3 regions of the Staphylococcus nepalensis genome follow, and region 3 is predicted to be linked to each of the others. Evidence: riboswitches for the same ligand, from Rfam matches in the RefSeq annotation. Region 3 holds a riboswitch; each other region holds the start of a gene.
What was found. Region 3 has a riboswitch for S-adenosylmethionine ahead of metK (methionine adenosyltransferase). Riboswitches for the same ligand answer to the same signal wherever they lie in the genome.

Region 1 (3,288 bases), 410 kb from region 3:
TTGATACAGCTTCCTTTACTGATACGTTTGAGACGAATGTTTACCCTATATTTTGGACTGTCCAAAAGGCGATAGATTACCTTGAGTCAGGAGCAACTATTACGACAACGTCATCAGTTCAAGGTTATAACCCAAGTCCAATTTTACATGATTACGCGGCTTCAAAAGCAGCAATTATTTCATTGACTAAAAGTTTATCAGAAGAGCTTGGCGCAAAAGGCATACGTGTCAATTGTGTAGCGCCAGGACCATTTTGGTCACCGCTTCAAATTTCGGGTGGACAACCACAATCAAAAATCCCAACATTTGGACAAAAAGAAGTGTTAGGCAGAGCGGGGCAACCCGTAGAATTATCAGGCGTCTACGTCCATTTAGCTGCTGAAGAATCAAGTTATACAACAGGCCAAGTTTATGGTGTTACAGGCGGCACCCAATTAGATTAATTCAATGACAAGATGGCTATTTCAAAGTGTAGAAAGTTTTAAAATACTTACTCGAGCTATACACTTTTTGTTATAGCCGTTTTTTATTTATGAAAGGTAAGGCGAATTTTATGAAACATTTAAAAACAAGTGATTTGTCAAAAAAACAAAATTATAAATTATTGAGTGGGAGTATTATACCTAGACCTATTGCTTTTGTTACTTCACAAGATCGAGACGGTAACTTAAATGCGGCGCCGTTTAGTTTCTTTAATGTGGTAAGTAGCGCCCCGCCAATGGTGATGATTTCAACAGGTCGTTTCGGTGGTAAACGAAAAGATACCTCACTGAATATCGAAGAAATGGGAAGCTTTGTTGTACATATAACGGATGAGACAACAGTAGAACAAGTCAATCGTACAGCAGCACCAATCAATCGACAAGACAATGAATTAGAAAGAACAGAATTATCACTTGTTGAATCGGAACTTATACCTATCCCTGGTATTGAACAATCTAAGATCCGTATGGAATGTAAGCTTGAAAGTCTGATTCCGTTAGGAGATACAGAAGAAGGTTCAGATTTAATTATTGGTGAAGTAGTGATGTTTCATATTGATGAAGATGTCTATTTTGAAGATAGTAAAATAGATAGTGAAGCACTAAACGCAGTCTGTCGCTTAGCAGGTAATGATTATGCTTCTATAGGAGACACATTCACAATCGTTAGACCAACTGAATAATGACTAATAAACATATTATTTTAATGTTGAAAGTATACAATTGACGAAGTATTATTAATAGTGTACTGTAATACAATGAATAAAATAACTTATCAAGAGAAGTGGAGGGACTGGCCCTTTGAAACTTCGGCAACATGATGACGCGTGTGCCAATTCCAGTAGCCTAATATGTGCTAGAAGATAAGATGAAGATGTAATGACTTACTCTTTTCTTCTATAAGAAAAGAGTTTTTTTATTGTAGGTATATATTAAAGAATAATATGAGATTTATTATCATAGTAATTACTAAAGAAAGTTGGTTTTGTATGACGGAGACAAAAAAAGGGAACGCATGGGCGCTTGTACCTTTAATTATATTTGTTGGGATATTTTTAGGTGTAGGACTTATTACAGGTGACTTTTCAATTATGCCTTTAAATGTAGCTATAGTAGTAGCTTCAATTATCGGTTTATTAATGAATAGAAAAGAAACTTTTCAAAAAAAGGTAGATGTATTTACCAAAGGCGCAGGACACTCAAACATTATTTTAATGATGTTAATATTCTTGCTTGCAGGTGCATTTTCTCAGACGACAGAAGATATGGGTGGTGTTACGTCTACTGTTAATTTAGGTCTGTCGTTTATTCCTGAAAATTTAATTATAGTAGGTTTATTTATTATATGTATGTTTGTTTCTTTATCGATGGGCACTTCTGTTGGTACTGTGGCAGCAATTGCACCGGTTGGTTTTGGTTTGAGTCAAGCGACAGATGTATCTGCTGCATTAACTATGGCTACAGTAGTCGGTGGTGCGATGTTCGGCGATAATTTATCTATGATTTCTGATACAACCATTGCTGCTGTTCGTACTCAAAAGACGAAAATGAGCGACAAATTTAAAGTGAATATCAAAATTGTATTACCTGGTGCTATATTTACAATGATTGTGCTTTGGTTTTTAACACATAGTGCCCAAATAGACGCTACTAAAGCATATGATTATAACTTTATTAAAGTGATTCCATACATTTTAGTATTAATATTAGCACTTGCAGGAATTAACGTTATTATTGTGTTGATTGGCGGCACGGTCTTGTCTGCAATTATAGGGCTTGTTGATGGTTCTTTCAGTTGGTCAGGATTACTTAGCTCTGTATCTAAAGGGATTATTGGCATGGAAGATATCGCTATTATCGCATTACTCATTGGTGGCCTCGTAGCCTTGATTCAACATAATGGTGGCATAACGTGGCTATTAAATTTTGTGCGTAATAGAGTAAAATCTAAACGTGGTGCAGAATTAGGTATTGCAGGATTAGTAAGTGCTGCTGATATTTCAACTGCAAATAACACTATTTCTATATTAATGGCGGGGCCATTAGCTAAGAATATAGCAGATGAATATGATATTGATTCTAGAAAGTCTGCAAGTATTTTAGATATATTTGCAAGTTGTTTTCAAGGGTTATTACCATATAGCCCACAAGTTATAGCTGCAGCCGGTGTTGCATCCATTTCACCAATCGCTTTGGCACCGTATGCCATTTATCCTATCATTTTAGGTGTTTGTGGATTGATTGCTATTTTCTTCAGAATACCAAAATTAAATAAATAATAATATGGGGGGCGTCAGGTTTAAATTTAAGCAGAGACTGATGGCCCTCCCTTTTTCTTATATAAGCATATGAGTTGTGAGATAATATACTAAGAAACGCATATACGAAACATAAAAAGCGTGAAAATTTTGACGTTTACTGACTATTAACGATAAAATATATAAGTTGTCAGTTTTATAGTGAAAATAAAGTATAGTGAGATTTCTTGGTATTATTGTTTAGAAGTCTAGTATAATAAGTTAGAATAGTATGAAGAGTGAAAGTAGGTGAACAATCGTGGGTAGATATAATGTAGAAAATGAATATGTGGAGATTCAGTTGGAACGACTTTTTAAAGTTGAACCTGAATTAGTATATCAAGCGTGGACAGATCAACGTTTTCTAAAGCAATGGTTTATGACAACAGAACGAACTAATAAATCTATAGACGTTAATGCTGAACAAAATAGTAGTTATGAAATTGTTGATGTTCGTAAAGGTAAAGAAAATGTAGTAAGAGGTTCCTATGTTACATTAGATACTAATG
Region 2 (3,288 bases), 710 kb from region 3:
GACATATAGAAGCTTCATTACTACTGAATTTAGTAATCGTATTTATAGCGTTCTTTGTAGTGCCTTTTATCATTGGTTATTTAATCAATGTATTTTATATGAGGGTATTGAAGTTATATCACCAAGATATATTTAAATTTTTAGCGTAAATCAGATGACTAAAGCTGAGTTAAGAAATAAGTTTTTGTAATATTTAATCGTATACATATAATTATTAGTATCATAAGAAATGTAAAAAGGCCTCAAATCAGAGGTCTTTTTATTTTTTAACAAAAAAATTGCAAGTATTGCCCTAAAATATAAAAAATATATAGAAAATACGTATTACAATGATGTAACAACAGTGTGGTTTGTAATTTTTCAGATAATAGAAATTATAATGCTTTTTATATTTTAAGACCTTCTATAACAGTATGGATATATAACTGATTCAGAAAGACTTTCTTAAGTATTACGCTAAATAAATCAAAAATATTTCAATGTTATAAAGCAATATGATTTTTGTAAAGTTTTGTTATATAAGTGTAATACGATTGATAAATTTATATGATATATTAGCTATGGTAAAAAATTAAGACATAAATATTAAAAGATTTTAGCAAATACGACAACAAAACTATCAAAAATATATTTTATTAGATTTTAAATTTGGAGGATTTATTTTACTATGAAAAAAACAATCTTAGCTTCATCATTAGCAGTAGCATTAGGCGTAACAGGTTACGCAGCAACATCTGACAACAATCAAGCACATGCTTCAGAACAAAACATCGACAAAGCACATTTAGCTGAGTTAGCATTAAACGGTTCAGCTGAATTAGATCAACAACCGTTACATGCTGGTGCCTATAACTATAATTTCGTATTAGATGGCAATGAATTTACTTTTACATCAGACGGTAACACGTGGTCATGGGGATACCATGCAGCAGGTACACAAGCTTCATCATCTAACACTACACAAGATGTAAGCTCAGAAGTAAGTGTAAATACAAATGAAAAATCAGCAAGTGAAGTACGTTCACAACAATCATATGCTACTCCAGTGACAGTAGCAGCACCAAAAGCTTCAGCGTCTACAAACGTGAGAACTACGCAAACAAGCGTAGCAACAAAATCTTATAAAGTAGCGCAAACATCAGCTGCTTCAACTGGTGGATCAGTAAAAGCTCAATTCTTAGCTGCTGGTGGTTCAGAAGCTATGTGGAATTCAATCGTAATGCCTGAATCAAGCGGTAACCCGAATGCGGTTAACCCAGCTGGTTATAGAGGCTTAGGTCAAACTAAAGAATCATGGGGAACTGGTTCAGTAGCTGATCAAACTAAAGGTATGCTTAACTATGCAAAACAACGTTATGGTTCTGAAGAAGCTGCCCTTGCTTTCCGTGCAAGCCACGGTTGGTGGTAAAATCTACAGCACTGAACTCGATGTTTGGTGATATATAAGAGAGTGACTCAAATGAGTTGCTCTCTTTTTTTATCTTAATAAAAGAGGTGAATGCTAATTGACATGTTAGAATATTCTGATAAAATTAATGTAAATTAATTACAAATTAACTTATCCAGAGAGGTGGAGGGGGTTGACCCGTAGAAACTTCAGCAACAGACTTATCATTATGAGTACTGTGCTACTTTCAACAAGTGAAATGCTTGAAAGATAAGTGTCATGTAAAACTATATGCCACTTAATGGGGCATATAGTTTTTTATTTTAGGAGGGCTTTTTAATGGTAATGTCAGATCGATTAGCACAAATTCCAGATAGCTACTTTGGAAAAACAATGGGACGTACAATAGAACATGGCCCTTTACCATTGATTAATATGGCTGTAGGTATTCCTGATGGTGAAACGCCCAAAGGTATCCTTGATTGTTTTGCAGAAGCAATCCGAAAACCAGAAAATCAAAAATATGTAGCATTTCATGGCAAAGAAACATTTAAACAAGCCATTGTTGATTTTTATCAAAGACAGTTTGGTGTTGAACTAGATAAGGAAGATGAAGTTTGTATACTTTATGGTACAAAAAATGGATTAGTTGCTTTACCTACCTGTATAGTTAATCCAGGTGAAAATGTGCTCCTGCCTGATCCGGGTTATACAGATTATTTGGCAGGCGTACAATTAGCAGGTGCACAACCGCAGCCGCTGGTGTTAACGCCTCCTTATTATTTACCACAGTGGCATAACGTAGATACAGATGTTTTATTAAATACGCGCCTAGTTTACTTAACTTATCCTAATAATCCAACAGGCTCTGTTGCTACTAAAGATGTATTTGATGAAGCAATTGCACAATTTAAAGGAACTAAAACTAAGATTGTTCATGATTTTGCTTATGGTGCATTTGGTTTTGATCATAAAAACCCTAGCATTTTACAATCAGAAGGTGCTAAAGATTTAGCAGTAGAGGTCTTCTCTTTGTCTAAGGGATATAATATGTCAGGTTTCAGGGTGGGTTTTGCAGTAGGAAATAAAGATATAATCCAAGCGTTGAAAAAATATCAAACACATACGCATGCAGGTATGTTTGGTGCATTACAAGACGCAGCAACATTTGCTTTAAATCATTATGACGATTTTTTAGTGTATCAAAATGAAATTTTTAAAGCGCGTAGAGATAAATTTACAGCTAAATTAATTGAAGCGGGTATCCCGTTTGAACCGATGCAAGGTGGTATATTTTTATGGCTAAAAACGCCTGAAAATTATGATAGTGAACGTTTTGAGACTTATTTATTAAAAGAAAAGTCTATTTTAGTTGCGCCTGGTATACCATTTGGCGAACATGGGCGAGGTTATGTGCGTATTTCATTAGCAGTGGATGACGAGAGGTTAATGGAAGCGGCAGAGCGACTTCAATCTTTAAAACATCTTTATAAATAAGAAAGTGAGAGTGGAACAATTTATGACGAGTATTAAACTATTTGGTGTTAGAGAAGAAGATATACCCTTTATTAAAAATTGGGCAGAAAGCAATCAAGTTGAAGTAGATTTAGATAGCGATTTGTTGTCAGCAGAAACAGTAGATCGTATGAAAGGGTTTGATGGGCTGTCATTGTCGCAACAAATTGAATTAGATGAAGTAGTTTATAAGAAATTACATGATTATGGTATACAACAAATTGCACAGAGAAGCGCTGGATATGATAGCTATGATCTCGAGCTAGCCAATCAATATGGATTAGTTATAACAAATGTACCTTCATATTCTCCACATTCTATAGCAGAATATACTGTGTCACAAGCATTGAACTTAATCAGGAATTTTAATGATATTCAAAATAAAA
Region 3 (3,288 bases):
TGTTTAAATCTATCAATTAAATCTTGTGCTTGTTCTCTATAAGCTTCTGGCTTACTCCATGCATTAATAGGATTAAGTAGCGTTTGTGGCACATCTTTAATTTCAACTGGTATATTTAAGCCAAACATATCATCTTTGATGTATTCCGAGTCTCTCAATTGGCCAGTGATAGCTTGTTCAACCATTTGTCTTGTGTAATTTAAACTAATACGACGTCCTGTCCCGTATTTACCACCAGTCCAACCAGTGTTGACCAAGTAAACGTCCACATCGTGTTTATCTATCAGATTACCAAGTAAATCAGCATATACTTTTGCGTGTAATGGTAAGAAAGGTGAACCAAAACAAGTTGAGAATGATGGTTCAGGTTCTGTTACACCGCGTTCAGTCCCTGCTAATTTAGCTGTAAAACCGCTTAAAAAATGATACATTGCTTGATCTTTATTTAATTTAGAAATAGGTGGTAAAACACCAAAAGCATCAGCAGTTAAGAAAATAATGGTATTAGGATGCGCTGCTTTAGAAGGTGTAACAATATTTTCTATGTGATTGATTGGATAAGCGGCTCTGGTATTTTCTGTGTAGTAGTTATCATCAAAGTCGATATCACCGTCTTCGTCTACAACCACATTTTCTAAAATAGTCCCGTATTTAATTGCGTCATAAATTTGTGGTTCTTTTTTATAAGAAAGATTAATAGCTTTGGCGTAACAACCACCTTCGATATTGAATATGCCATTTTCATTCCAACCATGTTCATCATCACCGATTAACTTTCGGTTGGCATCTGCAGAAAGTGTTGTTTTACCTGTACCTGATAAGCCGAAAAATAGCGCCACATCACCTTTTTCACCGACATTAGCTGAGCAGTGCATACTCATGATATCATCTTTTGGCAATAAGTAGTTCATAACTGAGAAAATACCCTTTTTCATTTCACCAGCATATTCAGTACCACCAATTAAAATAAGTTTGTGCTTAAAAGAAGTAATAATAAATGTTTCGGAATTTGTACCGTCTTGAGTTGGGTCTGCTTTGAAATGGGGCGCTGAAACAATAGTGAAATCTGATTTGATTTCTTCTGCTTCTTCTTTTGAATCTGGACGAATAAACATATTTTGTGCGAATAAGTTATGCCAAGCGAGTTCATTAACTACTGTTAGTTTGAGTTGTGAATCTTCATCACTACCTGCATAACCATTGAAAACGTACAATTCATCTCTTTCATTTAAGTAATTTAATACTTTTTCATATAAGTTTAAAAATGTCTCTTCGTCAATTGGTTGATTGATATTGCCCCAATCGATATCATCTCTGTAGGATGGTTCATTAACAATGAATTTATCTTTTGGTGAACGTCCAGTGTATTTGCCTGTTTTAGCGTTAATTGCACCTAGTTCAGTTAGTTCGCCTTCATTATTATCAAGAATTTTTTTATACAACTGTGTTGTAGATAGTTGAAATAATGAAGATTGCTTGTCCAAAATACTTTGGATTTTATTTGTGTAAGTGTATGTATCTACTGCCATACTAAATCCCTCCAACGCTATATTAAATGTAAGCCTTTACAATTAAAGAGTATAACACATATGATTTAATAGTCCACACCATTTTAAAAGGAATTTTAATTAATCCTAAATTGACAATGTTACTTAGTTTAGGTACTATAGTGATTAACGGATTCTCTTATCCTGAGTGGCGGAGGGACATGGACCCAATGAAGCCCAGCAACCTCTTCTTATAATGAAGAAAGGTGCCAAACCGTTTGCAGACAAATAGCGTCTGAACGATAAGAGCGAATGGACGTATAAAGGCCTTCTCTCTATTCATAATAGTGACGAAGGCTTTTTTTAATGAGCTCAATAAAAGAGAATTTTCGTAATTTAAAACTAAAGGAGCAAGTTAATTATGACTTATAATAGAAGGTTATTTACTTCAGAATCAGTTACAGAAGGGCACCCAGATAAGATTGCGGATCAAGTATCGGATGCAATTTTAGATGAAATTTTAAAAGATGATCCAAATGCAAGGGTCGCTTGTGAAACAACAGTAACAACAGGTATGGCATTAATTTCCGGGGAGATTTCAACGGCGACATATGTAGATATCCCTAAAGTGGTAAGAGAAACAATTAAAAATATTGGTTATACACGTGCGAAATTCGGTTATGATAGCCAAACAATGGCTATATTAACAGCTATTGACGAACAGTCACCTGATATTGCTCAAGGCGTGGATAATGCCTTAGAGTACCGAGATCATCTTACAGAAGAAGAGATTGAGGCCACAGGTGCAGGAGATCAAGGCTTAATGTTTGGTTACGCAACAAATGAAACTGATACTTATATGCCATTACCTATCTTTTTATCACATCAACTTGCTAAGCGATTATCAGATGTACGTAAAGATGAAATTTTAAAATATTTACGCCCTGATGGTAAAGTCCAAGTTACAGTTGAATATGACGAGCAAGACAAACCGCAACGTATAGATACGATCGTAGTTTCAGCACAACATGCTGAAAATATTACTTTGGAACAAATTCAGACTGATATCAAAGAACATGTTATTTATCCTACTGTCCCTGAAGGTTTAATTGATGAGCATACAAGATTTTATATCAATCCTACAGGGCGATTTGTAATTGGTGGACCACAGGGCGACGTAGGACTTACAGGCAGAAAAATTATCGTAGACACATATGGCGGTTACGCACGTCATGGTGGTGGTTGCTTTAGTGGGAAGGACCCTACAAAAGTAGATCGTTCAGCAACTTATGCTGCACGTTATGTAGCTAAAAATATAGTTGCAGCAGAACTTGCAGAAAAATGTGAAGTTCAACTTGCATATGCAATTGGTGTTGCAGAACCGGTTTCTATTGCGATTGATACTTTTGGAACAGGTAAAGTAAGTGAAGCAGAATTAGTGGAAGCGGTCAGAGCACACTTTGATTTAAGACCAGCGGGTATAATTAAAATGTTAGATTTAAAACATCCAATTTATAAACAAACTGCTGCCTATGGTCATTTTGGGCGTACAGATATACTTCTACCGTGGGAAAAACTAGATAAAGTTAATTTATTAAAAGATAGTGTGCAAGTATAGGTGAAAAGAACCTTGTTTTTTTAAGTTTACTATCGAATGATGAGCTCATATCTATTATAATTAAGTTACTGAACATATAAAGGAGCGTTGTTGTTATGAATTCATTTGGACCGATAGAAATTGGTTTAATCGTGGCAATTATCGTAGCAGTTATTTGTTTAATCCTATTTTTAGTAGCCTTGA

Region 1: it holds a riboswitch for S-adenosylmethionine, as region 3 does, so the genes downstream of both, BJG89_RS03630 (Na+/H+ antiporter NhaC family protein) here and metK (methionine adenosyltransferase) in region 3, are expected to answer to the same signal.
Region 2: it holds a riboswitch for S-adenosylmethionine, as region 3 does, so the genes downstream of both, BJG89_RS02300 (aminotransferase class I/II-fold pyridoxal phosphate-dependent enzyme) here and metK (methionine adenosyltransferase) in region 3, are expected to answer to the same signal.

What each region holds. Positions count from the first base shown of each region.
Region 1 covers NZ_CP017466.1:833,170-836,457, forward strand. Annotated here, with positions in the region: gene BJG89_RS03620 (SDR family oxidoreductase) at 1-443, shown strand, start outside; gene BJG89_RS03625 (flavin reductase family protein) at 554-1,165, shown strand; SAM riboswitch class I at 1,252-1,352, shown strand; gene BJG89_RS03630 (Na+/H+ antiporter NhaC family protein) at 1,472-2,761, shown strand; gene BJG89_RS03635 (SRPBCC family protein) at 3,039-3,288, shown strand, end outside.
Region 2 covers NZ_CP017466.1:533,486-536,773, forward strand. Annotated here, with positions in the region: gene BJG89_RS02290 (PTS sugar transporter subunit IIC) at 1-149, shown strand, start outside; gene BJG89_RS02295 (aggregation-promoting factor C-terminal-like domain-containing protein) at 668-1,408, shown strand; SAM riboswitch class I at 1,556-1,664, shown strand; gene BJG89_RS02300 (aminotransferase class I/II-fold pyridoxal phosphate-dependent enzyme) at 1,727-2,884, shown strand; gene BJG89_RS02305 (D-lactate dehydrogenase) at 2,907-3,288, shown strand, end outside.
Region 3 covers NZ_CP017466.1:1,242,156-1,245,443, forward strand. Annotated here, with positions in the region: gene pckA (phosphoenolpyruvate carboxykinase (ATP)) at 1-1,529, opposite strand, end outside; SAM riboswitch class I at 1,684-1,796, shown strand; gene metK (methionine adenosyltransferase) at 1,909-3,105, shown strand; gene BJG89_RS05895 (nuclease-related domain-containing protein) at 3,201-3,288, shown strand, end outside.